DNA from 4 places in the Pseudomonas sp. AN-B15 genome. Region 3 is predicted to be linked to each of the others. Evidence: predicted binding sites of a transcription regulator. Region 3 holds the regulator's gene; each other region holds the start of a gene.
The links. The regulator FliA, encoded in region 3, starts transcription of late flagellar genes. The targets are predictions, from matches to a motif close to CTAAAGTTTNNNNNNNNNNNGCCGNTAA.
Positions count from the first base shown of each region.

Region 1: GTQ41_RS02005 (methyl-accepting chemotaxis protein) is a predicted target of FliA. The motif match lies at 5,511-5,538, and genes of this name have one in related genera.
Region 2: GTQ41_RS27280 (methyl-accepting chemotaxis protein) is a predicted target of FliA. The motif match lies at 2,347-2,374, and genes of this name have one in related genera.
Region 4: motA (flagellar motor stator protein MotA) is a predicted target of FliA. The motif match lies at 1,654-1,681, and genes of this name have one in related genera.

Region 1 covers NZ_CP049737.1:445,976-453,889, reverse strand. Annotated here, with positions in the region: gene ubiE (bifunctional demethylmenaquinone methyltransferase/2-methoxy-6-polyprenyl-1,4-benzoquinol methylase UbiE) at 1-84, shown strand, start outside; gene GTQ41_RS02045 (SCP2 domain-containing protein) at 84-707, shown strand; gene ubiB (ubiquinone biosynthesis regulatory protein kinase UbiB) at 704-2,308, shown strand; gene hisI (phosphoribosyl-AMP cyclohydrolase) at 2,389-2,790, shown strand; gene GTQ41_RS02030 (phosphoribosyl-ATP diphosphatase) at 2,783-3,115, shown strand; gene GTQ41_RS02025 (twin-arginine translocase TatA/TatE family subunit) at 3,141-3,422, shown strand; gene tatB (Sec-independent protein translocase protein TatB) at 3,433-3,897, shown strand; gene tatC (twin-arginine translocase subunit TatC) at 3,894-4,685, shown strand; gene GTQ41_RS02010 (16S rRNA (uracil(1498)-N(3))-methyltransferase) at 4,682-5,389, shown strand; gene GTQ41_RS02005 (methyl-accepting chemotaxis protein) at 5,581-7,497, shown strand; gene GTQ41_RS02000 (amino acid ABC transporter ATP-binding protein) at 7,652-7,914, opposite strand, start outside.
Region 2 covers NZ_CP049737.1:6,006,884-6,014,797, forward strand. Annotated here, with positions in the region: gene GTQ41_RS27275 (aldose 1-epimerase family protein) at 1-39, opposite strand, end outside; gene GTQ41_RS27280 (methyl-accepting chemotaxis protein) at 259-2,235, opposite strand; gene GTQ41_RS27285 (LysR substrate-binding domain-containing protein) at 2,425-3,345, opposite strand; gene GTQ41_RS27290 (NorM family multidrug efflux MATE transporter) at 3,499-4,899, shown strand; gene GTQ41_RS27295 (bifunctional diguanylate cyclase/phosphodiesterase) at 4,970-6,640, opposite strand; gene rep (DNA helicase Rep) at 6,895-7,914, shown strand, end outside.
Region 3 covers NZ_CP049737.1:1,758,156-1,766,069, reverse strand. Annotated here, with positions in the region: gene GTQ41_RS08130 (chemotaxis protein CheA) at 1-21, opposite strand, end outside; gene GTQ41_RS08125 (protein phosphatase CheZ) at 76-864, opposite strand; gene GTQ41_RS08120 (chemotaxis response regulator CheY) at 883-1,254, opposite strand; gene fliA (RNA polymerase sigma factor FliA) at 1,422-2,162, opposite strand; gene fleN (flagellar synthesis regulator FleN) at 2,159-2,989, opposite strand; gene flhF (flagellar biosynthesis protein FlhF) at 3,103-4,443, opposite strand; gene flhA (flagellar biosynthesis protein FlhA) at 4,455-6,584, opposite strand; gene GTQ41_RS08095 (Ig-like domain-containing protein) at 6,987-7,914, opposite strand, start outside.
Region 4 covers NZ_CP049737.1:605,094-613,007, forward strand. Annotated here, with positions in the region: gene rhdA (thiosulfate sulfurtransferase) at 1-2, opposite strand, end outside; gene GTQ41_RS02650 (HDOD domain-containing protein) at 45-1,583, opposite strand; gene motA (flagellar motor stator protein MotA) at 1,750-2,601, shown strand; gene motB (flagellar motor protein MotB) at 2,605-3,681, shown strand; gene GTQ41_RS02665 (toll/interleukin-1 receptor domain-containing protein) at 3,734-4,219, opposite strand; gene GTQ41_RS02670 (caspase family protein) at 4,219-5,178, opposite strand; gene GTQ41_RS02675 (TIR domain-containing protein) at 5,181-5,588, opposite strand; gene rsgA (small ribosomal subunit biogenesis GTPase RsgA) at 5,801-6,832, opposite strand; gene orn (oligoribonuclease) at 6,940-7,482, shown strand; gene GTQ41_RS02690 (trimeric intracellular cation channel family protein) at 7,671-7,914, shown strand, end outside.

The DNA of each region.
Region 1 (7,914 bases), 1.3 Mb from region 3:
ATGGTCGACGCCGGTTTCGACCGTGTGACCTATCACAACATGACCGCAGGCATCGTCGCCCTGCACCGCGGCATCAAGCCCTGATGTTGCTCACCGGGCTGCTCGCCAGCGTCGAACTCGGCCTCAACCGGGTGCTGCGTCTCGACAGCACGGCGCTGCCGCGGCTGGCGCATCTGACTGGCAAAGTGATTGCCGTGGATTGCCGCAGCCCGGCGCTGCAATTGTTCATCCTGCCCAGCGATGAGGGCCTGATGCTCGCCTCGCACTGGGAAACCGGCGTCGACTGCACCCTGCGCGCGCCCGCTTCCAGCCTGGTGAAACTGGCCGTGAGCAAAGACAAGACCGCGGTGCTGCACGCCCCGGAAGTCGAGCTCGACGGTGACAGCGGTGTGTTGCTGGAACTGGCCGGCGTGTTGCAGGACCTCGAGCTGGACTGGGAGTACGAACTCTCGCGCTGGCTCGGCCCGGTCGCCACGCAACTGATTGGCGGTCACCTGCGCAGCCGCGCGCGCTGGTATCAACAAGGATTTGCCAGCCTCAACCAGAACCTCGCCGAATACCTCGCCGAAGAATCGCGCACCCTCGTCGGCCAGCGCGAAGCCGAAGCGCGGTTCAGCGAACTGGACCGGATCAAACTTGATCTGGAACGTCTCGAGGCGCGTTTCGAGCGCCTTTCCCGATCCCTCGACCCAAGCGATAACGCATGAAGCTGCTTGCCGTCCGCCGTCTGTTGCGCATCCAGCGCGTTGTGATCCGCTACCGCCTCGATGACCTGCTGTTCGAGCTGCCGTTGCCCTGGTTTCTCCTGGGGCTGCGCTACGTGCTGCCGTGGCGCTGGTTCCCGCGCAAACCGCTGGAGCTGAACCGTGGCGCGCGCCTGCGTCTGGCGCTGCAGGATCTGGGGCCGATCTTCATCAAGTTCGGGCAGATTCTCTCGACCCGCCGCGACCTGCTGCCGGAAGACATCGCCGATGAGCTGATGCTGCTGCAGGACCGTGTGCCGCCGTTCGATTCGCAGCTGTCGATCAAGTTGATCGAAGAGCAACTGGGCAAGAAAATCAGCGACGTGTTCAGCCGCTTTGACGTCGAACCGCTGGCCTCGGCTTCGGTGGCGCAGGTACATGCTGCACAGCTGAAAACCGGCGAAGAAGTGGTGGTCAAGGTGATCCGCCCAGGCCTGAAACCGGTGATTGCCCAAGACCTGGCGTGGCTGTTCATCCTCGCCCGCGCCGCCGAAAAGATCTCCGCCGATGCCCGCCTGCTGCACCCGGTGGACGTGGTGCAGGACTACGAAAAAACCATCTACGACGAACTCGACCTGCTGCGCGAGGCGGCGAATGCCAGCCAGCTCAAGCGCAACTTCGAAGGCTCGCCGCTGCTCTACGTGCCGCAAGTCTATTGGGACTGGTGCCGGCCGAAAGTGCTGGTCATGGAGCGCATCTACGGGATTCAGGTAACGGATCTGGCGACCCTCGCCGACCAGCGCACCGACATGAAAATGCTCGCCGAACGCGGCGTGGAGATCTTCTTCACCCAGGTGTTCCGCGACAGTTTCTTCCACGCCGACATGCACCCGGGCAACATCTTCGTCAGCACCGTCAACCCGTGGAGCCCGCAGTACATCGCGATCGACTGCGGCATCGTCGGCAGCCTGACCCCGGAAGACCAGGACTACCTGGCGCGCAACCTGTTCGCCTTCTTCAAGCGCGACTACCGCCGCGTCGCGCAATTGCACATCGATTCGGGCTGGGTGCCGGCGGAAACCAAACTCAACGAATTCGAAGCGGCGATCCGTACCGTGTGCGAGCCGATCTTCGAAAAACCGTTAAAAGATATTTCATTTGGCCAGGTGCTGATGCGCCTGTTCCAGACCGCGCGGCGCTTCAACATGGAAGTCCAGCCGCAGTTGGTGCTGCTGCAAAAGACCTTGCTGAACATTGAAGGCCTGGGTCGTCAGTTGTACCCGGATCTGGATCTGTGGAACACCGCGCAGCCGTTCCTTGAGCGCTGGATGCGCGAGCGCGTCAGCCCCAAAGCCTTGATCGGCAACGTGCAGAGCCAGTTCGAACAGCTGCCGCACCTGGCCAACATGGCCCGCGATCTGCTCGAACGCATGTCTCAACCGCACGCCTACGACCCGCCGCCCCCGTGGCACAAACGCAAGGACGACTGGTTCCTGCGCCTGCTCGGCAGTGCGCATCTGGCGGGCGGTACCATCCTCGCCGCCGGCGGCCCGCTGCACGAACTGGGGCATTGGCCGGCCGGCATCATGGTGGCCGTCGGCTTGTATCTGGTCGTTCGCCGATAGCCAGTTCGCTGATCGGCTGGCACACTGTTTCAACGCCTGAACCCGACTATTGAAGTGCGGGTTCGCTGTCGGAGTCGAAGATGAAAAACTGGCTGGACGAGATCAAGTGGGACGCCGATGGCCTGGTGCCGGCGATTGCCCAGGATCACAAGACCGGACGCGTGCTGATGATGGCCTGGATGAACCGCGAAGCGCTCGAGCTGACCGCTGCGGAAAACCGTGCAATCTACTGGTCACGTTCCCGTGGCAAGCTGTGGCGCAAGGGCGAAGAGTCCGGCCACGTACAGACCCTGCATGAAATGCGTCTGGACTGTGACGCCGACGTGATCATCCTGATGGTCGAACAGATTGGCGACATCGCTTGCCATACCGGCCGCCAAAGCTGCTTTTACCGCGTTTACGAAAACGGCGACTGGAAAACGGTCGACCCGGTTCTGAAAGACCCGCACGCCATTTATTCCGCAGGACACAAACATGAGTGACACCCTGACTCGCCTGGCCGAAGTGCTCGAAGAGCGCAAAGGCGCAGCGGCCGACAGCTCATATGTAGCTAGTCTGTATCACAAGGGCCTGAACAAGATTCTGGAGAAAGTCGGCGAAGAGTCGGTCGAAACCATTATTGCCGCCAAGGACGCCGCCATCAGCGGTGACTGCAGCGATGTGATCTACGAGACTGCCGACCTGTGGTTCCACAGCATGGTCATGCTCGCCCAGTTGGGGCAGCATCCGCAGGCCGTGCTGGATGAACTGGATCGCCGCTTCGGCCTGTCCGGACACGTCGAGAAAGCCTCGCGTCCGTCCGCCTGAACAATTTTTAGAGAGGAACAGCAACATGGGCATTTTTGACTGGAAACACTGGATCGTCATTCTGGTAGTCGTGGTGCTGGTGTTCGGCACCAAGAAACTGAAAAACCTCGGCACCGACGTCGGTGAGTCGATCAAGGGTTTTCGCAAAGCCATGAACGACGATGAGAAACCCGCCGCCGATCCGACCGTAACGCCTGCGCAACCGGTGCCTCCGGTGCAGCCGCAAGCCACCGCTCAGGCCAACCCGCCGCACACCATCGACGTGCAGGCGCAGAAAGTCGAAGAGCCGATCCGCAAAGACGTGTGAGCACTGACTAATGTTTGGTATCAGCTTCTCTGAACTGCTGCTCGTCGGCCTCGTCGCCCTGCTGGTGCTGGGCCCCGAGCGTCTGCCGGGCGCTGCGCGCACCGCCGGCCTGTGGGTCGGCCGGCTGAAGCGCAGCTTCAACGCGATCAAACAGGAAGTTGAACGTGAAATCGGTGCCGACGAAATCCGCCGGCAACTGCACAACGAACACATCCTGTCGCTGGAGCAGGAGGCGCGGAAGATTTTCACGCCGGTTCAGCAGGAGCCTACGCCGGTTGAGCATGTGGGTGAGCAGACGATTCATGCGCCAGCCGCGCCAGCTGTAACAGCTCCGACACCTGCACCTGCCGCCGCTGTAGCGCCGCCAGCCCCCGTGCCGACTGCTACAGAAACTTCGGTTGAACACGTATCTCCAACCGCCGCGCCGATCACACCTGCGCCTCACGACACCACTTTGCCGCCGCGAGCCCCATGAGCGATCTCCCCGAAAACGACCAGCACATGCCGCTGGTATCGCACCTCACCGAGTTGCGCACCCGCCTGCTGCGTTGTGTAGCGGCGGTGTTCATCATCTTCGCCGGGTTGTTCGCCTTCACCCAGCAGATCTACACCTTCGTCTCGACGCCGCTGCGCCAGTACCTGCCGGCCGGTGCGACGATGATCGCCACGGATGTGTCGTCACCGTTCCTCACGCCGCTGAAGCTGACGATGATGGTCTCGCTGTTCCTCGCGATTCCGGTGATCCTGCACCAGATCTGGGGTTTCATCGCGCCGGGCCTGTACAAGCATGAGAAACGCGTCGCCGTGCCGCTGCTGGTGTCGAGCATCCTGCTGTTCTACACCGGCATGGCGTTCGCCTATTACTTCGTGTTCCCGCTGATCTTCAAGTTCTTCGCCGCGGCCACTCCGGCCGGCGTGGAAATGATGACCGACATCACCAGTTACCTCGACTTTGTGATGACGCTGTTCTTCGCCTTCGGCGTCGCGTTCGAAATCCCGGTGGCCGTGGTGCTGCTGGTGTGGATCGGCGTGGTCGACGTCAAATACCTGAAGAAGATCCGTCCGTACGTGATCATCGGCTGCTTCGTGGTCGGCATGATCCTCACGCCGCCGGACATCTTCTCGCAGACCCTGCTGGCCGTGCCGATGTGGATGCTGTTTGAAATCGGCATTCTGTTCGGCAGCCTGGTCAGCAAACGCGAACGCCCGGACGAAACGCCGGCTGACGATCACAACGACCAGCCGCCAGCGACCCAGGCATGAACCTGCTGTTGCTCGAAGAGGCCGACTTCATCGCGGCCGACCGCGTCGTGCTGCGTGACCGGCGCCTGACGCACATGCAGGAAGTGCATCGATCCGAAGTCGGCGACAGCCTGCGCGTCGGGCGCATCAATGGGCTGATGGGTTCGGCTGAACTGCTGCGCCTCGAGGCCGGCGAAGCCGAGTTGCGCGTCAGCCTCGATCAACCGCCACCGGCCAAGCTGCCGCTGACGCTGGTACTGGCCCTGCCACGGCCGAAAATGCTGCGCCGGGTGTTCCAGACCGTGGCGACCATGGGCGTGTCGAAGGTGATTCTGGTCAACAGCTACCGGGTCGAGAAGAGTTTCTGGCAGACGCCGTTTCTGGAGCCGGAGGCGATTCGCGAGAATTTGATCCTCGGCCTCGAACAGGCCCGCGATACCGTGGTGCCGGACATCATTATCGAGAAGCGCTTCAAGCCGTTCGTCGAAGACCGACTGCCTGCGATAACCGAAGGCACCCTCGGCCTGGTCGGCCATCCTGGCAATTTTCCGCCGTGCCCGCGCGCGTTGAGCGAACCGGTAACGCTGGCGATCGGCCCCGAAGGTGGCTGGATTCCTTACGAGATCGACCTGCTTGCCAAGTCCGGCCTGCAACCGGTGCAACTGGGCGAGCGCATCCTGCGCGTCGAAACCGCCGTCACCGCCCTGCTCGCCCGCCTGTTCTGACACACCTCTCCCTGGAGGAGCTGCCGCAGGCTGCGATCTTTTGATCTTGTTTTTTTAACAGCAAGATCAAAAGATCAGCCTGCGGCAGCTCCTACACAAGGGCGGTGTCGGACAAATCGGGTTACAGATTGCCATCACCCAGCCGATACAGTCCCCATAAGTCCAATTAGTGGTCCGAGGGGAGTCGTCGCATGTACCGTTGGTTAGCCGAGAATCTTGGAAACGTCAGCGTCAAACGCAAGCTGGGTATCGGTTTCGGCCTGGTGCTGTTGCTCACCCTGTTGATCACCTTTACCGGCTGGACCGGCATGAGCGGCATCATCAGCCGTGGCGACAAGCTCGGCTTCATCTCCAGCCTCAATGAACTGACCAAGGACCTGCGCCTGGCCCGTCTGGACTATGAAGCTCGTCGCGGCGAACAAGGCCCGGGCGCGGTCAACGAGTTGCTGACCAAGCTCGACAGCGGCCTGCAAACCGCCCGAGGCCTGATCGAACAACCAGCCGATGCCGCCAGAGTCGACCAGCAACTGGCCGCCGTCGCCGAATACAAACGCGCCTTCGCCGAGATGGTGCAGGCCGGGGCCAACCGGGAAGACGCCCGCAGCAAACTCGGCGCCACCGCCGACAACGCCGTGGCCAAGGTCGCCGAGGTGGAGAAATCCATGCTCCAGGGCGACAGCATTGCGCAGTTCAACGCGGTGATCGATCTGAGCAAACTGATCCAGCAAGCGCGCTTCCAGGTGCGTGGCTATACCTACAGCGGCAAGACCGAAGCCGAACAACCTGCGCTCGACGCCATCGACAACGCCCTGAAAAACCTCGAAACCCTGCCGGCCAAGCTACCCGAGCAGCATATCGCCAACCTGCAACAGGCCACTGATTCGCTCAAGGCTTATCGCGCGGCGGTCAGCCAGTTCCGCGACTCGCAGGTCGCCAGTGCCAAGGCTCTGGCGCGCATGTCAGCTCAGGGCGACATCCTGCTCGACGTCAGCAAGCAGCTCACGCAATCGCAAACCGTGGTGCGCGACACCGATGCCGCGCACGCCAAGAACATGCTGATCATCGCCACCTTGCTCGCCTTAGCCTTCGGCTTGCTGGCCGCATGGGCGATCACCCGACAGATCATCATTCCGCTGAACCAGACCCTGAAAGTCGCCGAACAGGTGGCCGCCGGCGACCTGACGCATAATCTGGTGTCGCAGCGCCGCGACGAACTCGGCCAGTTGCAGCGCTCGATGCAGAGCATGACCCAAGGTCTGCGCGAGCTGATCGGCGGCATCAGCGACGGCGTCACGCAGATCGCCAGTGCCGCCGAAGAGTTGTCTGCCGTCACCGAGCAGACCAGCGCCGGGGTCAACAATCAGAAAGTCGAGACCGACCAGGTCGCCACCGCCATGAACGAAATGGCTGCCACGGTGCAGGAAGTCGCGCGCAACGCCGAGGAAGCTTCGGAAGCGGCCGTCGCTGCTGACCAGCAGGCCCGCGAAGGCGACAAAGTGGTGGGTGAAGCCATCGCGCAGATCGAGCGCCTCGCGACCGAGGTTGGCCACTCCACCGAGGCTATGGGCGAACTCAAGCGCGAGAGCGACAAGATCGGCAGCGTGCTCGACGTGATCAAGTCGGTGGCCCAGCAAACCAACCTGCTGGCGCTCAACGCCGCCATCGAGGCGGCGCGTGCCGGTGAAGCCGGGCGTGGCTTTGCGGTGGTCGCCGATGAAGTGCGCAGCCTCGCCCAGCGCACGCAGAAGTCCACGGAAGAGATCGAAGAGCTGATCGTCGGCCTGCAGACCGGCACCCAGCAAGTGGCGACGATCATGGACAACAGCCGCAGCCTGACCGACAGCAGCGTCGAACTGACCCGCCGCGCCGGTGGCTCGCTGGAAAGCATCACCCGTACCGTGTCGGCGATTCAGGCGATGAACCAGCAGATTGCCGCAGCGGCAGAGCAGCAGAGCGCCGTGGCTGAAGAGATCAACCGCAGTGTGCTGAATGTGCGGGATGTATCGGATCAGACGTCAGCGGCGAGTGAAGAGACGGCGGCGTCGAGTGTTGAGTTGGCGCGGCTGGGGACACATCTGCAGATGCTGGTGGGGCGGTTCAAGGTTTGAGGTGATCCATCGACCTCGGTTCACTGTGGACCGAGGTGATGCTATCGCTGGCAAGCCAGCTCCCACAGGTTTCCAGTCGTTCACAAAGTTCGTGTTCAACCCATTTACTGTGGGAGCTGGCTTGCCAGCGATGGCGTCCGGGAGAACGCCGCCGTTACAAGACCTGACGCAGGAAAGCCTGCGCCCGCGGATCCTTCGGCGCATCGAAGAACTCCGCCGGGGACGCATCTTCCAGCAATTTACCGTGATCGAAGAACAGCACCCGATCCGCCACTTCCCGGGCGAAGCCCATTTCGTGGGTCACGCAGACCATGGTCATGCCTTCCACGGCGAGGTTCTTCATCACGTCCAGCACTTCACCGACCATTTCCGGGTCGAGGGCCGATGTCGGCTCGTCGAACAGCATCACTTTCGGGT
Region 2 (7,914 bases), 2.1 Mb from region 3:
CAGTGCGCCAAGGGCGACGACGAATTTGAGCGGGGTCATGGCAGCAGCCTTTATTGGAGTTGTGCCATTTTTATAGCGCTGCGGAAACGTTTCAGCAAGAAAAGATGAGAGACATATAGAGTGATTTTTCATGGATCGGCGGCGTTGCATTCGCGAGCAGGCTCGCTCCCACAGAGTATTCGGGTGCTCAAACGATTTATGAGCGACCCCGGAAACTGTGGGAGCGAGCCTGCTCGCGAAAGCTATATCAAGGCCGAATCAACGGAAGCGATCAACCTCGGAACGCAGATCCGCCGCCAGCTTTTCAAGCTCTTTGGCGGTGACCGCGAGGTTGGAAACCACTTCACGCTGCTCGCTGTTGGCCAGCGCAATACTCTGCAGATTGCTGCTGAGCAGCGTCGCCGTGCTGCTCTGCTCCTGCGTCGCCGTGGTAATCGCCGCAAACTGCTGCCCTGCCGAACGGCTCTGTTCATCGATCCGCGCCAGCGCCGAAGCCACATTGGCGTTGCGCGAAAGGCCTTCCTGCATCAGCACATTGCCCTGTTCCATGGTGCTGATGGCGTTGCCGGTTTCCTGCTGGATGCTGTGGATCATCCCGGAAATTTCATCGGTCGCCTGACGGGTGCGCGACGCAAGGTTACGCACTTCATCAGCCACCACGGCAAAACCACGGCCCTGTTCACCGGCCCGCGCCGCTTCAATCGCCGCGTTGAGCGCCAGCAGGTTGGTCTGTTCGGCAATCGAAGTGATCACACTGACGATGCCGCCAATTTCCTGAGAGCGTTGACCCAGCGTGTTGATCACGGACGCCGTGGTGTTCAGCGCGCCAGCGATTTGTTCCAGCGAGGACGAAGCTTCTTCCATCGAGCTGCGACCGATCTGCGTTTGCTGGGCATTTTCCTGCGCCAGACGCTGAGTCGCGCCCATGTTGTCGGCAATGTTCAGCGAGGTCGCGCTGAACTCTTCCACCGCGCCGGCCATGCTGGTGATTTCGCCGGACTGCTGTTCCATGCCTTCGTACGCACCACCGGACAAACCGGATAGTGCCTGGGCGCGGCTGTTGACCTCTTGCGAGGCGCGGCGGATGTGCTCGACCATGGTCGACAGCGCCTGGCTCATCTGGTTGAACGCGCGGGACAGCTGGCCGATCTCGTCATTGCTCGACACGTTCAGGCGCACGCTCAGATCACCGGCGCCCAAGGCTTCGGCCTGACGTACCAGATCGCTCAATGGCGCCAGTTTGCTGCGCAGCAGCCAGACCACCGAACCGACCGCCAACAACATCGCCAGCAGACTGCCGATAGCCAGTTGCGTACCGACACTCCAGGTCACCGCGCGGATCTCGGTTTTCGGCATGCTCGCCACCACCGACCAAGGCCCGCCCTCGAACGGAACAGCAATGCTGTAAAAGTCTTCAGAGGTGTCGCTCCAGAACTCACCCTTGCCCGGTTTCGCCGCCAGCCCCTTGATCACCGGAACGGCCTGATCCAGCGCTTGCACGCCGGCCGGCGCCACCAGCCATTTATTCTGCTCATCCAGCAGCGCCAACGAACCAGTCTGGCCGATGCGGAAACGCTTGAGATTGGCAAACTGGGCGTTCTGCGCATCGGTGTAGTCAAAACCAACGAACAACACCGCAATCACCTTGCCGCTGCTGTCGCGCACCGGGGTGTATTGGGTCATGTAGGAACGATCGAACAACAAGACACGGCCGACGTAGCCCTGCCCCGCCATCAACCTGGCATAGGCGGGGTGCGCATGATCGAGCAAAGTGCCGATGGCGCGCGTGCCGTCCTGTTTGGTCAGCGAGGTGCTGACGCGCACGAAATCTTCGCCGCTGCGCACGAACAGCGTGGCGACACCAGCGGTCATCTGCTTGAACTCGTCGACTTCCTTGAAGTTGTTGTTCAGCACTTCACTGCCCAGGTGCAGGCCCGGGGTCTGGGTGCCGGCGACGTTCACCGGTTCATCCGGGTGAATGCTCAGGCCCGCGCTGAAGCGCTTCTCGAACAACCCGCTCAGGCGCTGGGTGCTCTCGCGCAGCGTGCCGTGGAAGGTGCTCAACTGGTCAGCCAGCAGCCTCGCCTCACTGGCGAGGTGTTCTTCACGGGTGGCGAGATTGGCGGAATCCAGCGAACGCAGGGCGAATACCGTACTGCCGCTGATGACGATCGCCAATATCACAGCGAGCGCGAGGCCCAGCTGCGAAGCGATCCGAGCGCGAGGTTGAGACATGAACAGCTCCTGGCCGAGCCACCGGATCCTCCTTGATCGCAGCACCTGCTCGGAAAATTCTAATAATGGGGGTGGAATCGTGGAGACCGGCACGACGGTCCCACATGCTCATTTTCGGCGGTTAAACCGAATACTTGAGTAAATAGCGGGGTTATGGCGCAAGGCCGGCATTGTGGCGGCTCAAACGTTTCAGCTCAAGCGCTTGACCTGCGGCAGCACCATGGCGCGCACTTCGCCTTGCAGAAAATCACTGAGACGGCGCAAACGTTCACCTCCCGGACGGGTTTTCGGCCATACCAGGTAGTAATTCAGGCCACTGGCGACGGCAGTCGGCCACGGCAGGCTCAAGCGGCCCTGCGCCACATCCTCGGCGACCATCAGCAGATCCCCCATCGATACCCCATAGCCACGGGCGGCAGCGATCATGCCCAGTTCGAGGGTATCGAACACCTGCCCACCCTTGAGCGAGACCTGATCGGACAGCCCCATATGCTCCAGCCAACTGCGCCAGTCACGCCGGTCCGGGGTCGGGTGCAGCAACTCGGTGGAGGCCAGCCGCGCCACGTCCCAGGGTTGATCGTTCAGCAGGTTCGGCGCGCCGACCGGGATCAGTTCTTCGGGAAACAGCAGGCTGGCCTCCCAGTCCGGCGGGAAGTGCCCGTCACTGAGCAGTACCGCGCAATCGAATGGCTCATTGTTGAAATCCACCGAATCCACGTCCATCCACGCACTGGTCAATTGCACTTCGTTACCCGGTTGCAGATGGCGGAAACGACTGAGTCGCGCCAGCAGCCAGCGCATGGTCAGGGTCGATGGCGCTTTCATGCGCAGGATGTCGTCCTCGGCGCGCAAGGTGTTGCAGGCGCGCTCAAGGGCTGCAAAGCCCTCGCGAATGCCGGGCAACAACATCCGCGCCGATTCCGTCAGTTGCAGGTTGCGTCCGCTGCGGTGAAACAGTTTACAGGCGAAATGCTCTTCCAGCGTCTTGATGTGCCGGCTGACAGCACTCTGGGTAATCGACAACTCCTCGGCCGCCCGAGTGAACGAGCTGTGCCGCGCCGCCGCTTCGAATGCGCGCAGGGCATACAAGGGTGGAAGACGACGGGACATACACAAAGCTCCTCTAGCGGCATCCGGTCAACCCGACGGGGTGTTCTCATGATGAGTTTTAATCATGCCACCCATCCTTTTTATCCTTTTGTGCAAACCCTGCCAAGCGCCGAGAATCGACGGTCTCGTGTTCCCTTTGATAAATGGGTGGTGATGACCATGCAGCATCCTGTGCGTACCGAACTCTGGGCCATCCTGCGGCTGGCGGGGCCGTTGATTGCTTCACAGTTGGCGCACATGCTGATGGTGCTGACCGACACGCTGATGATGGCGCGCCTGAGTCCCGAAGCGCTGGCCGGTGGCGGACTGGGCGCGGCAAGTTATTCGTTCGTGTCGATTTTCTGCATCGGCGTGATCGCAGCGGTCGGCACCCTGGTGGCGATCCGGCAGGGCGCCGGCGACATCATCGGCGCGGCCCGCCTGACTCAGGCCGGATTATGGCTGGCATGGCTGATGGCGCTGGGCGCCGGTCTGCTGCTGTGGAATCTGAAACCGGTGTTACTGCTGTTCGGCCAAACCGAAACCAATGTCCATGCTGCCGGGCAATTCCTCATCGCCCTGCCCTTTGCCCTGCCCGGCTATCTGAGCTTCATGGCCCTGCGCGGCTTTACCAGTGCGATCGGCCGGGCGACGCCGGTAATGGTCATCAGCCTGGGCGGCACCGTGGCCAACTTCCTGCTCAATTACGCGCTGATCACCGGCCTGTTCGGCCTGCCGAAACTGGGGCTGACCGGCATCGGCCTGGTCACGGCAATCGTTGCCAACTGCATGGCGCTGGCGCTGGCCTGGCACATCCGTCGGCATCCGGCCTACGACGCTTACCCGTTGCGCGCCGGCCTGTCGCGGCCAAATCGTCAATATCTGAAAGAACTGTGGCGGCTCGGCCTGCCGATTGGCGGCACCTATGCCGTGGAGGTCGGTTTGTTCGCCTTCGCCGCGCTGTGCATGGGCACCATGGGCAGCACGCAACTGGGCGCACACCAGATTGCCCTGCAGATCGTTTCGGTGGCGTTCATGGTGCCGGCGGGGATGTCCTACGCGATCACCATGCGTGTCGGCCAGCACTACGGCGCCGGGCAACTCAGCGATGCACGCATGTCCGGCCGGGTCGGCATCGTCTTCGGTGCAGTGGTAATGCTGGGTTTCGCCATGGTGTTCTGGCTGTTGCCGAATCAACTGGTCGGGTTGTTCCTCGATCACCACGACCCGGCGTTTGCCGAGGTGATCCGCGTGACGGTGAGCCTGCTGGCGGTGGCGGCATGGTTTGAGCTGTTCGATGGTACACAGACGATTGCCATGGGTTGCATTCGTGGACTCAAGGACGCAAAAACCACGTTTCTGGTCGGCCTCGGTTGCTATTGGCTGATCGGCGCGCCGGCGGCGTGGTGGATGGCGTTCCACCTGCATTGGGGGCCAACGGGCGTCTGGTGGGGTCTGGCGCTGGGTCTGGCGTGTGCGGCGGTGAGCCTGACGCTGGCGTTTGAATGGAAGATGAAGCGAATGATCCGGCTGGAGCCTGTGTCACAGAGGTTTGAGGCCGTTCGCGCAGATTAGGATCAAAAGATCGCAGCCTTCGGCAGCTCCTACAGGGATTTGTGTAGGAGCTGCCGCAGGCTGCGATCTTTTAAACGGCCTCCACAGAAACCTGCTGGCTTGAGCCAAACGTCAGGTACTCAACCAACTCCGCCAACGGCAACGGCCGGCTGATCAGATATCCCTGCACCTGATCGCAGCCAAAGCCGCGCAACAATTCCAGCTGTTCCGGTGTTTCCACGCCTTCGGCCACCACTTCCAGATGCAAGTTGTGCGCGAGGTTGATCATTGCGTGCACCAGTTTGCGGTTCTCTTCGCGCTGCTCCATGCCGCCGACGAAGCTCTTGTCGATCTTCAGCAAGGTGATCGGCAGGCTGTTGAGGTGCACGAACGATGAGAACCCGGTGCCGAAGTCATCCAGCGAGAAGCGCACGCCGAGGCGGCCGAGGGCATCCATGGTCTGTTTGACCAGATCGCTGCGGCGCATCACGGCGGTTTCGGTGAGTTCGAATTCCAGCCACTGCGCCTCGACCCCACGCTCGGCAATCAGCCGACTGAGCGTCGGCAGCAACTGACTGTCCTGAAACTGGCGGAATGACAGGTTGATTGCCATGTGCAGCGCAGGCAGCCCGCGCTCGCGCAGCGCCTGCATGTCACGCAGGGCGCGGGAAATCACCCAGTAACCCAGCGGCACGATCAAACCGCTTTGTTCAGCCAGCGGCACGAATTCGCTCGGCGGCAGCAGACCACGCTCGCCATGACGCCAGCGTACCAGCGCTTCGAGGCCGACGATTTGTCCGTCCGCCAGATTCAGCCGTGGCTGGTAGTGCAGCTCCAGCTCATCACGACGCAAGGCCCGGCGCAGTTCGCTTTCGAGGTCGGCCATGCTCCGCGCGTTGCGGTTGATGCGTTCGTTGAAGATATGGAACGTGCAGCCCTGGGTGCTCTTGGCCTGCTGCATGGCGATGTGCGCATGCCACATCAGCGGATCGGCGCCACCTTGTGCGCGGGCATGAGCGATGCCGAGGCTGGAGCCGATCAACAGGCTTTCGCCATCGACCCAATACGGCTCGGACAAGGCTTCGGTGATGCGTTCGGCCATCCACTCGGCGCGTTGTGGCGCACGGCGAGTGTCGATCAGCAAGGCAAATTCGTCGCTGCCCAGCCGCGCCAGTTGATCACCGGCCTCGAGCTGGCTTTTCAGCCGCGCAACGACCTGCAGGATCAGCCGGTCGCCGGCCTGATGGCCGAGGGCGTCGTTGGCGTGGCGGAAGTTGTCGAGGTCGAGATGCCCGAGGGCCAGGCCACGGCCGTCGTTTTCCGCCAGACGCGCCGCGAGCAGGGTCTGGAAGCCCTGACGGTTGGCGATGCCGGTCAGCGGATCCTGTTCGGCCAGGCGTTGCAGGGTGTTTTCCAGCACGCCGCGTTCACGCACGTGGCGCAGGCAGCGGCGCAGCATGCCGGCGTCAAGCGCGTCAAACACCAGCCAGTCACTGACACCCACTGGCGCAGTGGCGGGTTCGTGCTCCAGCAGCAACACCGTCGGCAGGCTGCAACGGCCCGGGGCCGGCTGCAACGCGGGAACGGTCAATAACACCGCGTGGCGATTGTCTTCGAACAGACTGCTGACCGACTCCCAGCTCGGCGCGCTGATCAGCACCGCCGCGCTCCCCATCGGAGCCAGACACTCGCGCAATAACGCTGTCCACGCTGGCTCTTCGGCCAGTAGCAGCAAACGCAAGGGTTCGACAGGCGTAGACAAGCTAGCTCCCTAGACTCTGCAATGATGTGGGCGGGGCATTATGCCGTTGCGATGCTCAATGACAACGATTATCAGAACGTTATTTTGTGTCACGAATGAGAACATTAGCCGCAAAATCACTGTGTATCCTCCGCGAAAGTAACAAAACCGGCAAATTTGAATCGCGTGGTGCGTCACAAGTCGGAGAGAGCAGCACAAATCGCTGAGCCTGTTAAAATGCCGGCCCATTTCGTCAACGACTCCCGAATTTTCGTATGTCCCGACTCAATCCCCGGCAGCAAGAAGCCGTGAACTACGTCGGCGGCCCTCTATTGGTGCTCGCCGGCGCTGGCTCCGGCAAGACCAGCGTGATCACCCGCAAGATCGCGCACCTGATCCAGAACTGCGGCATCCGCGCCCAGTACATTGTCGCCATGACCTTTACCAACAAGGCTGCGCGCGAGATGAAGGAGCGGGTCGGCACCCTGCTGCGTGCCGGTGAAGGTCGCGGCCTGACGGTCTGCACCTTCCACAACCTGGGCCTGAACATCATCCGCAAGGAGCATGCGCGGCTGGGCTACAAACCCGGTTTCTCGATCTTCGACGAGACCGACGTCAAAGCCCTGATGACCGACATCATGCAAAAGGAATACGCAGGCGACGACGGCGTCGACGAGATCAAGAACATGATCGGCGCCTGGAAAAACGACCTGATCCTGCCGGCCCAGGCGCTGGAAAACGCGCGCAATCCCAAGGAACAGACCGCTGCCATCGTTTACACCCACTACCAGCGCACACTCAAAGCGTTCAACGCGGTGGACTTCGACGACCTGATCCTGCTGCCGGTAAAGCTCTTCGAAGAGCACGCCGACATTCTCGAAAAGTGGCAGAACAAGGTGCGTTACCTGCTGGTCGACGAATACCAGGACACCAACGCCAGCCAGTACCTGCTGGTGAAAATGCTCATCGGCAAGCGCAACCAGTTCACCGTGGTGGGCGACGACGACCAGTCGATCTACGCCTGGCGCGGCGCGCGGCCGGAAAACTTGATGCTGCTCAAGGACGACTATCCGTCGCTGAAAGTGGTGATGCTGGAGCAGAACTACCGCTCCACCAGCCGCATCCTGCGCTGCGCCAACGTGCTGATCTCGAACAACCCGCACGAATTCGAAAAGCAGCTGTGGAGTGAGATGGGCCACGGCGACGAGATCCGCGTGATCCGCTGCCGCAACGAGGACGCCGAAGCCGAGCGCGTGGCCATGGAAATCCTCAGCCTGCACTTGCGTACCGACCGC
Region 3 (7,914 bases):
TTCATCGGCGCCGAAGCTCATTAATGGGGTGCTCCTACAGGTCTAAAAACCCAAAAAACCTAAAATTCCAAAACTCTAGAATCCGAGGCTGGATAACAAATCGTCCACATCGTCCTGACCGGACACAACGTCTTCTCGTTTATCGGCATGAATCTGCGGACCTTCACCCTGCGAGAGATGTTTTTGTGGATCTTTTTCTGCAAGCATCGCGGCACGGTCGTGTTCGATGCCCGCAAAGCGGTCAACCTGACTGGCCATGAGGACGAGTTTGAGCAAATTGCTTTCGACTTCGGTGACCAGCTGGGTCACACGCTTGATCACTTGACCGGTGAGGTCCTGGTAATCCTGAGCCAGCAGGATGTCGTTCAGGTTGCTCGACACCGCACGGTTGTCCGTGCTGCTGCGTGACAGAAAACCGTCGACCCGGCGCGCCAGTTCGCGGAACTCTTCAGCCCCGACTTCACGACGCATGAAGCGGCCCCAATCGGTGCTCAGCGCCTGGGCTTCTTCAGCCAGGCCATTGACCACCGGGGTCGCGCTTTCCACCAGATCCATGGTGCGGTTGGCCGCGGCTTCGGTCAGCTTGACCACATAGCCCAGGCGTTCGGTGGCGTCGGTGATTTGCGACACTTCCTCGGCCTGCGGCATGTGCGGATCGATCTGGAAGTTGACGATCGCACTGTGCAGTTCGCGTGTGAGCTTGCCCACTTCCTGATACAGGCCACGGTCACGGGTCTGATTGAGCTCATGGATCAGTTGCACAGCGTCGCCGAACCTGCCTTTTTCAAGGCTCTCGACCAGTTCGACCGCGTGTTTTTTCAGGGTCGATTCGAAATCGCCCTGTGAAGATTCGTTATGCTCCATAGCTCCCCCGCGCGTTCATCAGCCGATGCGTTCGAAAATCTTCTCGATTTTTTCTTTCAGCGCCTGAGCCGTGAAAGGTTTGACCACGTAGCCGTTGACGCCGGCCTGGGCCGCTTCGATGATCTGCTCGCGCTTGGCTTCGGCAGTCACCATCAGCACGGGCAGGTGCTTGAGTTTTTCATCGGCACGCACGTGGCGCAGCAGGTCGATACCGGTCATGCCCGGCATGTTCCAGTCCGTTACCAGAAAGTCGATGCTTCCGCTGTTGAGCACCGGAATGGCAGTGGTGCCATCGTCGGCCTCGACGGTGTTGGTGAACCCCAGATCACGCAGCAGGTTCTTGATGATCCGCCGCATCGTTGAGAAGTCATCAACGATGAGGATTTTCATGTTCTTGTCCAATTCGACCTCCAAGCAGTCTTAAACGCGCCCAGCACCTGGACGCGCCATTTCAATCAATCCGGCAAAGCACTCGATGACTGTCTGGAGCACAACAGAGCAAGACCGGTGCCGTTCATCACCGCACCAGCCTCGTTCGCAGTGTCCCCACACTGCCTTCAGCGCGCTCGCCACTCCCCCAAACGCCCCCGCAAACGGGCCGCGCACTGGCTGTGTAACTGGCTGACCCGCGATTCACTGACGCCAAGGACTTCACCGATTTCCTTGAGGTTCAGTTCTTCGTCGTAGTACAGCGCCAACACCAGTCGCTCACGCTCCGGCAAATTGGCAATCGCGTCCGCCAGCGCAGCCTGGAAGCGTTCATCTTCCAGATCGCGTGACGGCTCAAGATGAGCACTGGCGCCATCCTCGTGCAGCCCTTCGTGTTCGCCGTCCTGCAGCAGGTCGTCGAAACTGAACAGCCGGCTGCCCAGGGTGTCATTCAAAATCCCGTAGTAATCATCGAGACTCAATTGGAGTTCGGCCGCAACCTCGTGATCTTTAGCATCACGGCCGGTTTTAGCTTCAATTGAGCGAATTGCGTCGCTGACCATACGGGTGTTGCGGTGAACCGAGCGAGGTGCCCAATCCCCTTTGCGCACTTCATCGAGCATCGCGCCGCGGATCCGGATGCCCGCGTACGTTTCGAAACTGGCGCCTTTGCTGGCGTCATATTTGGTCGAGACTTCGAGCAGGCCGATCATCCCGGCCTGAATCAGGTCTTCGACCTGCACACTCGCCGGCAAGCGCGCCAGCAAGTGATAGGCAATGCGCTTGACCAGTGGCGCGTAACGCTCGATCAACTCGTACTGCGCGTCACGTGCCGATTTCTTGTAGTAGTTCATACCGCTGGCGGTCATAACACTGGCCCTGCCGTTTGCTGCACGAGGCGCTCGACGAAAAACTCAAGGTGCCCACGCGGGTTGGCAGGCAGCGGCCAGGTATCGACCTTCTGCGCGATCGCCTTGAACGCCAGCGCGCACTTGGAACGCGGAAAGGCTTCATAGACTGCTCGCTGCTTCTGCACGGCCTTGCGCACGCTTTCGTCGTACGGCACCGCGCCGACGTATTGTAAGGCGACGTCGAGAAAGCGATCCGTGACCTTGGTCAACTTGGCGAACAGATTGCGCCCTTCCTGCGGGCTCTGCGCCATGTTGGCGAGGACGCGGAAGCGGTTCATGCCGTAGTCGCGATTGAGCAGTTTGATCAGCGCGTAGGCGTCGGTGATCGAGGTCGGCTCGTCGCAGACCACCAGCAACACTTCCTGCGCCGCGCGCACGAAACTGACTACCGAGTCACCAATGCCCGCAGCGGTGTCGATCACCAGTACATCGAGATTGTCGCCGATGTCGCTGAACGCCTGAATCAGACCGGCATGTTGCGCCGGGCTCAGGTGCACCATGCTTTGGGTGCCGGAAGCGGCCGGCACGATGCGGATCCCGCCGGGGCCCTGCAACAGCACGTCGCGCAGTTCGCAGCGGCCTTCGATGACATCGGCCAGCGTGCGTTTGGGGGTCAGCCCCAGCAGAACGTCGACGTTCGCCAGCCCCAGGTCGGCGTCCAGCAGCATGACCCGACGGCCAAGCTCTGCCAGCGCCAGAGACAAGTTCACTGACACGTTAGTCTTGCCGACGCCACCTTTGCCGCCGGTCACCGCGATCACCTGTACGGGATGCATGCTGCCCATGTTATTTCTTTACCTTGTCTTGCATAGACGGAGGCCACATTACTGGCTGCGCGTTCACAACCGGAACAATGCATGGCAGACCATCGATGTAGGTACAAAAACTGTTCATTACCTCAGCCAACCTGCTTGGTCGGGCTGTGGTAGATATCAGCGAACATGTCAGCCATGGCTTCTTCGCTGGGTTCTTCCTGCATTTGCACGCTGACGGCGCGGCTGACCAGCTGATGACGGCGCGGCAGATGCAGATCATCCGGAATCCGTGGGCCATCGGTCAGGTACGCGACCGGCAGTTCATGACTGATCGCCAGGCTCAACACTTCGCCAAGGCTGGCCGTCTCATCCAGTTTAGTCAGGATGCAGCCGGCAAGCCCGCAACGCTTGTAACTGTGATAAGCGGCGGTTAGAACCTGTTTCTGGCTGGTGGTTGCCAGCACCAGATAATTTTTTGAACGGATGCCACGCCCGGCCAGACTTTCCAGCTGCATGCGCAGCGCCGGATCGCTGGCCTGCAGGCCGGCGGTATCGATCAGCACCACGCGCTTGCGCAGCAATGGATCCAGCGCCTGCACCAGCGACTGGCCCGGGTCGACGTGGGTCACCGGCACGTTGAGAATCCGCCCCAGGGTCTTGAGTTGTTCCTGCGCACCGATGCGGAAGCTGTCCATGCTGACCAGCGCGACATTCTGCGCGCCGTACTTGAGCACGTAGCGCGCAGCCAGTTTGGCCAGGGTGGTGGTCTTGCCCATGCCGGCCGGGCCGACCATGGCAATCACTCCACCCTCTTCCAGCGGCTCGACTTCCGGTACGGCAATCATCCGCGCCAGGTGCGCGAGCAACATGCGCCAGGCCTGACGCGGTTCTTCGATGTCAGTGATCATCGCCAGCAGGTCGCGCGACAACGGCCCGGACAGACCGATGCGCTGCAGGCGGCGATACAGATTGGCCTGTGCCGGACGGCTGCCTTGCAGCTGGTTCCAGGCCAGGGTGCCGAGCTGTACTTCCATCAGCTCACGCAGACTGTTCAATTCGAAACGCATCGAATCCAGCGCACGCGGATCGACACCCGCCGATGCCGGTGCAGGTGCCGGCGCCGGACGCGCCGGGGCGGCGTAGGTCGGTTCGCTCAACGGCTCGGCAGCGGTCAGTGGCAGGCCGGCCGTCAACGGCAGCCCGGCAAAGATCTGGCGATTGCTATTGCCATCGGCTTCGCCACGCAGGCTCAGTTCGGCCTGAGCGGTGACGATGCGCGACTGGGTCTTGCGCAGTTCGTCCTCGAGTTCCATGTTCGGAACCCGTGGCGCCAGCGCCGACAACTTGTAATCCAGCGCCGCCGTCAGCTCGACGCCGCCGGCAATGCGGCGGTTGCCAATGATGGCGGCATCAGCGCCCAGCTCATCACGAACCAGCTTCATGGCCTGACGCATATCGGCGGCGAAAAAACGCTTAACTTGCATAAACCACTACCTCAGCCGTTGGGCCCTACTGTCGCAACGATGGTCACTTGCTTGTTGTCCGGAATTTCCTGGTAGGCCAGCACGTGCAGCCCCGGGACGGCGAGGCGACCGAAACGCGAGAGCATCGCGCGGATCGGGCCTGCTACCAACAGGATCACCGGTTGACCTTGCATTTCCTGGCGCTGCGCCGCTTCGATGAGCGAACGCTGCAGCTTCTCGGCCATGCTTGGCTCCAGCAGAACGCCCTCTTCCGAGCCTTGTCCTGCCTTCTGCAGACTATTGAGCAATATTTGTTCCAACCTTGGTTCCAAGGTGATCACAGGCAGCTCGGAGTCAGTGCCTACAATGCTTTGGACGATGGCGCGGGATACGCCGACGCGTACGGCGGCCACCAAAGCGGCGGTATCTTGACTCTTGGCGGCGTTGTTGGCGATGGCTTCGGCAATGCTGCGGATGTCGCGTACCGGCACGTGTTCGGCCAGCAATGCCTGTAGCACTTTGAGCAATTGCGACAGCGACACCACACCCGGCACCAGCTCTTCAGCCAGTTTCGGCGAGCTTTTGGCCAGCAATTGCATGAGTTGCTGCACTTCTTCGTGGCCGATCAGCTCACTGGAGTGTTTGTACAGAATCTGGTTCAAGTGGGTTGCGACCACGGTACTGGCGTCGACCACGGTGTAACCGAGCGATTGCGCCTGCGCGCGCTGGCTGACTTCGATCCACACCGCCTCCAGGCCGAAAGCCGGATCTTTGGCGGTAATGCCGTTGAGCGTGCCGTAGACCTGCCCCGGGTTGATCGCCAGTTCTCGATCCGGGTAGATCTCGGCTTCGGCCAGGATCACGCCCATCAGGGTCAGGCGATAGGCACTCGGCGCCAGATCGAGGTTGTCACGGATGTGCACGGTCGGCATCAGGAAGCCCAGGTCCTGCGAGAGCTTCTTGCGCACGCCCTTGATCCGCGCCAGCAACTGCCCGCCCTGATTGCGATCCACCAGCGGGATCAGGCGATAGCCGACTTCCAGGCCGATCATGTCGATCGGCGTCACGTCATCCCAGCCCAGCTCCTTGGTCTCCATGGCGCGGGCCGGCGACGGCAGCAGTTCCTGCTGACGCTGAACTTCCTGCAGCGCCTGCACTTTGGCGACGTTCTGCTTTTTCCAGAACAGGTACGCGCCACCGGCGGCCAGTGCGGCCATGCTCAGAAACGAGAAATGCGGCATGCCCGGAACAAGGCCCATGACCGCCATCAGACCTGCCGCCACCGCCAGGGCTTTGGGCGAGGCGAACATCTGCCGGTTGATCTGCTTGCCCATGTCTTCCGAACCGGAAGCACGGGTCACCATGATCGCTGCCGCTGTCGATAACAACAGTGATGGCAATTGCGCCACCAAACCGTCACCGATGGTCAGCAAGGCGTACACCTTGCCGGCGTCAGCGAAGTTCATGTTGTGCTGGAAGATACCGACCGCCATGCCACCGATGAGGTTGATGAACAGGATCAGCAAGCCGGCAATGGCGTCACCCCGCACGAACTTGCTGGCACCGTCCATCGAACCGTAGAACTCCGCCTCTTGCGCGACTTCCTGACGGCGCGCCTTGGCCTGGTTCTGATCGATCAAACCGGCGTTGAGGTCGGCGTCGATCGCCATTTGCTTGCCGGGCATCGCATCGAGGGTGAAACGCGCGCTCACCTCGGAAATCCGCCCGGCACCCTTGGTCACCACGACGAAGTTGATGATCATCAGGATCGCGAACACCACGATACCGACCACGTAGTTACCACCGATCACCACTTCACCGAAGGCCTGGATCACCTTACCGGCGGCGGCGTGGCCGTCCTGCCCGTGGAGCATCACCACCCGCGTCGAGGCCACGTTCAACGCCAGCCGCAACAGCGTCGCCACCAGCAGAATCGTCGGGAACACCGCGAAATCCAGCGGCCGCAGCGCGTACACACAGACCAGCAGCACGACAATCGACAGGGCAATGTTGAAGGTGAAGAACACGTCCAGCAGGAACGGCGGCACCGGCAGCATCATCATGGCCAGCATGACCAGCAGCAACAACGGCACGCCCAGATTGCCTCGACTGAGGTCGGCAACATTCGAGCGAGCAGTGTTGAATAACTGAGAGCGATCCACCGGTTTTCCCCGTTCCTTTAAAGCAAACTTTTGACGCCCGAAGCAGGCGCACGGCGGCTATTGCAAGAAGCCTTCCAACTTTTGCCGGGGATTGAAATTGAAGTTTGTTTCGGGGAATTGTCTTGCCTGAAGCCGGGCGCCCTGGAGCCGACCGCAAAACAGACGCAGGACGGCTATCACCATTAGCGCAAGTGAACAAAAATCAGAAAAACCGCGCACTGACGAATTTATCAGGCAATCAAAATTTGCTCTGGCTTAATTTCACCAAGAAGCAAGTCGCGGCCCACCAGATAGCGCGGCCCCTTACGGACCGGCCTACCTCCTACCTCGACATACTCTTGCTCAGGACAGCCAAATGTCACGATTTCCTCAGGCTCATGAAAATGACACATGCCTGACTGACTACGTCGGGAAATACCCCATTACCCGAGAGCGAGTCGCCCCATCGGATAAAAGCACGTTGCGACTGCCCATTCTCCCGTCGCTCTCGAGCAACGAATGTTCGATCGCATACAAGTGCGGGTATGAAAGATTGACCGACACAAATCGCCCGTAATACAAGCCCCGCCCACCATAAATAGGCGTCACGTCAACAAAGTTGGTTTGCAAAATCCCCCATCCCATGGGTTGTCCACTGTTGTCCATGCTGACGGCACCGAATTGCATGAACCAGGCGCCGGCCTGGGCTGCGGTCATGAAGGTATCGTTCAATATCAGCCGGTGGACATTCATCACCCGCACCGGATAGGCCACCTGGTTTCCATCGGCATCCGTCACCGTGATGGTGGTTGATTGATTACTCAGCCCCGACACTTTGCCGTTGGCATCGACCGATGCTATGCCGGCATTGGCTGAACGATAGGTGTAAGGCGGCCGTCCACCCGTTGGCACGCGCACTTGCACGTTGTTGACGACCTCCAGCTCGCGTAATCCATACGCTGCGCCGCCCAACAGTTTCCAGCCATTCAAAAGCATCGGCTGAGTATCAATCGCCAATTTCTGTGTGACTTTGACGGTATACCGCGCCACCGGAAGCACCAGTGCCGTGCCCTCACCATCAGAGCTGCCCAGCGCTATTTTGCAGGTCACCTCACAGCCAGAGAGATCCTTCAGTTCAAAGAACCAGCTTCGCGCCGCCGTGACGCTGATGCCTTGAGTCACTTCTTCGGCAGTCAACGCGGTACCGGGGCGCAATACCAACGGCTCAACGCCCTCGCCGCTGACCATGATCCAGACGCGCTGCCCGACCTCGGCAATCGGCAGCGGCGGCTTGACCACGCATGTGAGGTCAGTCTGGATGATTCTCAGATCGATCAGCGGTACAGCACCG
Region 4 (7,914 bases), 1.2 Mb from region 3:
ATGTGAGGTCTCCAGAGCACAAAGGGGGGGATTGTAGCGCAGCCTCATCGGCCACGGCTGCTAAAGCTGTGCAGGGCTTTCTCGATGCATTGTGCGGTTTTGCCGAATGCCTGCACGGTGATGTCGGCGAACGGCCCGCCGCCCTGATCGGCCACGACGATCATGATCACCCGGCCGTTATTGACCAGTGAGCGCAGGAACAGGTGCTCGCCACGGAACAGCGAACGCAGGCCCGGCGGCAACAATGCGGAAAACTGTGCGTTGTTCTCGGGGTTGATCCGCACTTGTGCCTGCTGCGCGAGTAACCGTTGCAGGACTTTGCTCTGACTGACGACAAAATTCAGCGCGGCGGCTTCCTTCGGCAAACCGAAGGTCTGGTGTACGCGCAGATTGGACTGCGTGCGGTCGGCCATCAGAATCATCACCCGACGCATGCCGCTGGCGACCAGCGCATCGCGCGCGGCGACGGTCAGGCTCATGGCATTGGTGAAGCGGCTCGGCTCGGCCAGCAGTTCGGCGCATTGTCGGCGCCACTGCGTCAGGTCCTCGGCACTCGGCGCGGCCGCTGGCAGCATCCCGGCCGGCAAGCGATGGGTACCCCACGGCCACAATAATGAAACGGCCGGGTGCCACAGATCGGGCATGGCATGCTGGCGCGCACTGTTGGCGGCTTGCTGGTGCAACTGCTGCTGCACTTCATCCATCGAGATTTGCAGATAAAGGCTGGTCAGGTACTGCCAGCGCTCGCTGTGCGGACTGTCCCAGGCCTGTTGCGCCGACAGCGCCAGACCGTTGGCCAGCAATACGGTGTTGGCCGGTTGATTGAGCCAGCGGCGCAAAGTCGGATCGTCATCGAGGCGATTCTGCTGGCGCAGCGGATGCTCGCTGTCGCGGGCGATACGCAGCACTTTCACCAGTTCGCGCTGTTCGCTGAGCAGCAGTTTATAGCCTTGCTGCACCCAGATCGGCAGGTGCCAGACCTGTACCAGTGCCTCGGCGATCTTCAGCAGGCGTACGCCAAACAGTTGCTTCTCGACCACCAGCGCCGATTCGCCCTTGTGGATCACCCGCAGTTCCCACTCTTCGAGCAACTCGGGAAACGTCAGCGCCAGCGGCCATAACGGCGACAGAAACAACAGGCTGCCCCAATGAATGTCCTGCCACAGGCGCGCGAGGCGACTGGCGAAAAAACCGTTGGCCTGTTGTGTGGCGTGCTGGCTGATCATTTGCAGTTGGCGCAGGGCCTTGGGGATCTGCAGCTGCGGTTCGACCGGCAGGCGCGCGAGCAATTCTTCGGTACGCGCCAGGCCCAGACGGTTGATCGCCACCTCGAGATTTTCCGCCGGTGCGGCCAGGGTGCCGTGGGTGTGACGATTCGCCTCACGGATGATGCTCAAGGCCAGTGCCGGGCTGTCCTGCATCAGGTCGGCGATGTCGCGCAGCGAACTGCGGTTGTCACGGATCGCGCGGCACACCTTGTCGTGAGCCTCTTGCGGCACGGGCAGCCGGACGCTGTCGAGCAGCTTGACCCAGCCTTCGAGGGTGGTCGGTTTTACGGGTGGGACGTTCGTTTCATTAGCCATGTCTGGACGGGATCTTCACTGACTGTAGACGCGCCCGGCATGGGCTAAATTGGCTTTTCGCCTGAACTGGCTATAGTCTGGCGCAGTTTTGCCGATAAGTAGAAGAAGAGATTTTTTAACTTCCGAATATGACCTTGAACCCGACTTAAACAAGTACTTTCTACCTATGGCTAAAATTATCGGCATCATCGTCGTATTCGCGAGCGTGCTCGGCGGATACGTGCTCTCCCACGGCAAAATTGCCGCCCTGATCCAGCCCTTCGAGGTGATGATCATCGGTGGTGCGGCCCTCGGTGCATTCCTGCAGGCCAACCCCGGTTACATGACGATGCACGTGCTCAAGAAATCCCTGAGCATGTTCAGTTCGCGTTTCAGCCACACGTTCTATCTGGAAGTGCTGGGCCTGATCTACGAGATTCTCAACAAGAGCCGCCGCGAAGGCATGATGGCCATCGAAGGCGACATCGAAGACGCTGCCGCGAGCCCGATCTTCGCCAAGTACCCGGCCGTGCTCAAAGACGAGCGCATGACCGCGTTCATCTGCGATTACCTGCGCATCATGTCCTCCGGCAACATGGCTCCGCATGAGCTGGAAGGCCTGTTCGACATGGAGCTCTACAGCCTCAAGGAAGACCTTGAGCACCCGTCCCATGCGGTGAACGGCATCGCCGACGCCATGCCCGGTTTCGGTATCGTCGCGGCGGTACTGGGTATTGTGGTGACCATGGCATCTCTGGGTGAAGGCGATCAGAAATCCATCGGTCTGCACGTCGGTGCGGCACTGGTCGGTACCTTCTTCGGTATTCTCGCGGCCTACGGTTTCTTCGGCCCGTTGGCGCATTCCCTGGCCCACGATGCCAAGGAAGAACTGAACGTCTATGAAGCCATCAAGGCCTCGCTGGTGGCGTCGGCTTCCGGCATGCCGCCATCGCTGGCGGTGGAGTTCGGGCGCAAGGTGCTGTACCCGGCGCACCGTCCAAGCTTCGCCGAGCTGGAACAAGCCGTTCGCGGTCGCTAAGCCATGGAAAATAATCAGCCGATAATCATCAAGCGCGTCAAGCGCATAGCCGGTGGGCATCACGGCGGGGCGTGGAAGATCGCCTTCGCCGACTTCGCCACGGCGATGATGGCGTTCTTCCTGGTGTTGTGGTTGCTGTCCACCGCAACACCGGAGCAGAAGATCGCCATCGCCGGTTACTTCAAGGACCCGGTCGGCTTCTCCGAAAGCGGCACGCCGTACATCATCGATCTGGGCGGCACACCGACCCTGGCGCCGGAAAACACCCTCAACCCTGAAGTGAAATCGCAGCCGCAACCGGACAAGGTCACGGTCGACACCGAGCAGGTCGAAGGCATGGCCGAACAGGTCGAGAAAGAACGCCTGGAGCTGTTGCTGCAAGAACTGCAGAACAAGGTCGACGAGAACCCGCAGCTGCAGAAGTTCAAGGATCAGATCCTGTTCGAGATCACCCCGAACGGCCTGCGCATCCAGATCATGGACGCCGAAAACCGGCCGATGTTCGACTCGGGCTCGGCACGTCTGAAGCCGTACTTCGAAGACATCCTGCTGGCCATGGCCGACACCATCAAAGCGGTGCCGAACAAGATCAGTATCAGCGGTCACACGGATGCCAAGCCGTACACCGGCACCGGCGATTTCGGTAACTGGGAGCTCTCGGCGAATCGTGCCAACGCCGCGCGGCGTGCACTGGTGGCCGGCAGTTATCCGGATTCGCAGGTGGCGCGGGTCGTGGGTTATGCCTCGTCGGCGCTGTTCGACAAGGAAAACCCGTTCAACCCGGTCAACCGCCGCATTGACATCGTGGTCCTGACCAAAAAGGCGCAAGCGGCCATCGAAGGCTCGCAGGGGGCCGATGCGGCCAAACCTGCTGCCGAAGGTCAGAACGGCGCCGCTCCGGCGACGCCGGTCGATCCGAACGCGTTGCCGGCAGACCAGCAACCGGTACCGGCCCACGAGTTGCGCGAACGCTTGAACCTGTTCGACGACGCCGCACCGAAACCGGCCGCGCCGGGGACTGCGGCGCCAGCGCCGTCTGCTCCGCCAGCCGCTGCACCGGCCCCCGCGCCGAAGCAGTGACCGACAAAAAAGCCGACAGTGATGTCGGCTTTTTTGTGGCTGTTGATCGGCTTCAAAAGCCGCGTCGAATCCGGTTTTTCAGTTGTTCATGGAACAGATCGGCGTTGCGCTTATAGGTACCACTGAAGGATTCGTTGCTCGAATCCAGCGTCATCGAGCGCTTGCTCGACACCTCTTCACGATAGGCATCAATGAAGAAATTCAGATCATTGGCCGTACTCAGCTTCGGCCACTTGTCCAGATACTCCGGCAACTGCGCTTGCCCGGTGCGGAACGAGCAGATCCGCCGGTTGCTGATGGTCGCTTCGCCGATTTCGAACGGCACCCACCACGACAGCGCAGTCTGCTCCGAAACCACCGCCAGCAGGTGCGTGCATTCGGTGATGTTGCGGGTGATCACGCCGGTGATGTCGTCGGTGGTCTGCGACTCCGGGTCGAGCACATCAAGGTAAGTCTTGATGTTGGCCTGTATCAGTCGGCTGTTGATAGCCATGGCCTGCGGGCGATCCATGTGGCGGTAGCTGATGAAAACCGGCATCAGAAATGTCCTTTTATGGTGAGTTCGCGGTAATAGGCGCCGAGTGCGGTGAGGCGGCAGCCCGTGGAGTGAATGGCGGCGTAATACATGTGCTCGGCTTCCACCGGTTCGATCAGGCTGTGGCGGTTGCACTTTTGCAGTTGCGCGAAGACCTCACCGTGCTCCGGGTCGAATGTCGTTTCGGTAGGTTCGTAGCTGGGATCGAGGGCGAACATCGACTCGGCTTCGGCAAACCATTCCGGCAACTTGCGCAGGATCTCTTTGGGGATCAGCGGCGAGACCTCGCGCAAGGAAATGAACTGCGAAACGTTGGTCTTGAATACCGGACGCTGTTCCCAGGCGTCGAGCGCGTTGTCGACGAAGGAATACAGGCTGCCGGGGGTAATTTTGCCGAGAATGTTCGCCGCCCCACCGTGCAGGGCCTGCAACAACAAAGCGGTGAAGACGCCATGTTGCGTACCCTCCATGGCCGGCTCCTCCTTTTTGCAGGCGGTGAGAATGGTCATGCCTTCACCGACCACGCTGCTTTCACTGCGCAAGGCTCGGACCTCACCGGCCGAGCCGCCTTGGCAGCAATCGAGGATGATCACTTTGTTTTTGATGCGCGTGGCTTTGGTGGCCCAGTTGAGAACGTCGCTGATGCGGATGCCGTCCTTGGCCGTGCGATAGTCCTGCGGGATCAGCATGCCTTCATCGGTGTCGACATCGAAGCTGCCGTGGCCGGCGAAATACAGCAGGGCGACGTTGCAGTCGCCGGAAAACAGTTCGCGAATCTGGTCTTCAAGTTTTTCCCGGCTCAGGTAGTCCTCTGCGGACGTCAGCACCACGTTCTTGAAATTCGGATCGCCGTTGGCGTCGGTCTTCAGCACCGAAGCCATGGCCATGGCGTCATTGCTGCAACCGCTCAGTCGCGAAACATGGGTGTAGTCGTTAATGCCGATAAACAGTCCCTTGCGCATGGTTACACCGCCGTGTGCTGGCGGATCGCACCGATGATGCTATTGGTATTCCACGCGCACTCGGCGTGCGCCGCATTACGCACCACCGTGGAAATGCGGTCGGCACCGAACGGTTTGATCGCGATGATCACTTTGCCCATGCGCTTGGCGATCTCGATTTCCTTGTTGATCCACTTGCTGTAGGTCGAATACATCCCGGCCATGATCAGCACCACCGAGCACGGGCGAATCTTGTTTTCGATGGCCTCTTCGAGCTGCCTGTCGGTCTGCGCGCCCATGACCGGGTTGTGCGGCGGCACGGAAAAATTCTTGAAACTGAAATCCGGTCTGGCGCCGAGCAGGCGTACCAGATTGTCGTGGGCGTGGGCGTAGTTCCACGAATGGCTGATGAACAAATGGTAGGTCTGCATGGGGTTCCTCGAAGGTCGCGAAGGTGCGAAGGAGGACCCCAATCTAGGCATCTGGCGCGGGCCTACAAGGGCTGGGCGGTGAAAGAGAAATGTCCTGCAAACAGGTGCGGGGGAGTCCGTCAGAAGAGTCTGACGTTTAACGGAATCGGGGATTTGTCAGGCGTGATCCGACATCCGGCAGCCCCCGGGCGAGGGACTGCCGGTGCAGGTGTTTAGTAGCCGTTTTCCGGCAGGCTGGCGATGATCGAGCGGTAGCTGTTCATCCGCTGCTGCTGCACGCGGCCATCTTCCAGCGCCTTGAGCAGTGCACAGCCGGGTTCGCGGTCATGCTTGCAGTCACGGAAGCGGCACGTGCCAAGCAGGTCGTTGAACTCGATGAAGCCGGCTTCGACATCAGCGCGGCTGACGTGGCCCAGGCCGAACTCACGGATCCCCGGGGAGTCGATCAGCTCGCCGCCGCCCGGGAAGTGGAACAGGCGCGCGGTGGTTGTGGTGTGCGTGCCCTGACCGGACAGCTCGGACAACGGCCCGACGCGGGTTTCGACTTCCGGCAACAGGCTGTTGACCAGCGACGACTTGCCGACGCCGGACTGGCCGACGAATACGCTGATGCGCCCATCGAGCTGCTTCTGCAACTGCTCCATGCCGTTGCCGTGATGTGCGGACACTTCCAGCACCGGATAACCCAGCGTGCGGTACACCGCCAGCAGGGCATTGAGCGCCGGGGCGTTTTGCTCGTCGATCAGGTCGAATTTGTTCAGCAGTAGCAACGGACGGATGCCGGCGTGTTCAGCGGCCACCAGGTAGCGGTCGATCAGGTTGGCATGCGGCTCGGGCAGTGGCGCGAAGACGATGACGATCATGTCGACGTTGGCGGCCACCGGCTTGAGCTGGCCACGGCTGTCCGGGCGGCAGAGCTCGGTGGTGCGCGGCAGTTGCGCGACGATCACGCCGATGCCCTGGTTGCCGGCGCGCCAGACTACCCGATCACCGGTTACCAGTGCGGGCAGGTTGGCGCGCAGGTGGCAACGGAATACCTGGCCGGCCAGTTCGCCGTCCACAGCCTCGACCTCGACCTGCACCCCGAAGTGGGCGATCACCAGGCCGTGTTGCTCAGGCCCCAGATCGCCACCCTCAAGGGCTTCGACCGCCGAGGACTCGCGTTTGGCGGCGCGGGCGGCGCGCTCGCCCTGAATCTTTTCGATGCGCCAGTTTTGACGACGATTGAGTTGGCGTTTGGCCATGGGTGTTCCGTCTGAAGAATGCAGCGATTAGGTAAAACGGCCGCGAGTTTAGCACGCCCGGGCACCGGCCTAGGCTAAACTGCGCAGCATTGCCTAGGAGCCCGAATATGCAAAACCCGCAGAACCTGATCTGGATCGACCTGGAAATGACCGGTCTGGATCCGGAAAACGACGTCATCATCGAAATGGCCACCATCGTCACCGACAGTGACCTGAACACCCTGGCCGAAGGCCCGGTGATCGCCATTCACCACAGTGACGAAGTGCTCGCCCGCATGGACGAGTGGAACACCCGCACCCACGGCAACTCGGGCCTGACCCAGCGCGTACGCGACAGCCGCATCAGCATGGCCGAAGCCGAGGCCGAGACCATCGCCTTTCTGGAAAAGTGGGTGCCGAAAGGCAAGTCGCCGATCTGCGGCAACAGCATCTGCCAGGATCGCCGCTTCCTTTATACCCACATGAAGGCGCTGGAAAGCTACTTCCACTACCGCAACCTCGACGTGTCGACGCTCAAGGAGCTGGCCGCACGCTGGGCACCGGACGTGCGCGACAGCTTCAAGAAGGGCAGCACGCACCTGGCACTGGACGACATTCGTGAATCGATCGCCGAGTTGCAGCACTACCGCAAGCATTTCATCAAGTTTTGATGTTGTCCCTGTAGGAGCTGCCGCAGGCTGTGATCTTTTGATGTTGCTTGTAAAAAACAAGATCAAAAGATCGTCCGATCGCGGCCCGAGCCTGCGGCAGCTCCTGCGAAGGATTGTCGTGATCGTGCCCCCTTCTGGTGCGGCCCCGAAATGGCTAGACTGCGCGCCTTCCTGCCAGGACCGCCACCATGTTGCTGATGCTCTATCTGATCGCCATTACCGCCGAAGCCATGACCGGCGCGCTGTCTGCCGGACGGCGCGGCATGGACTGGTTCGGGGTGGTGCTGATCGCCTGTGTCACGGCGCTGGGCGGTGGTTCGGTGCGTGATGTGCTGCTTGGGCACTATCCGCTGACGTGGGTCAAGCACCCGGAATATTTGGTGCTGACCTCGGCCGCCGCAATGCTCACCGTGTTCACCGCGCGCTGGATGC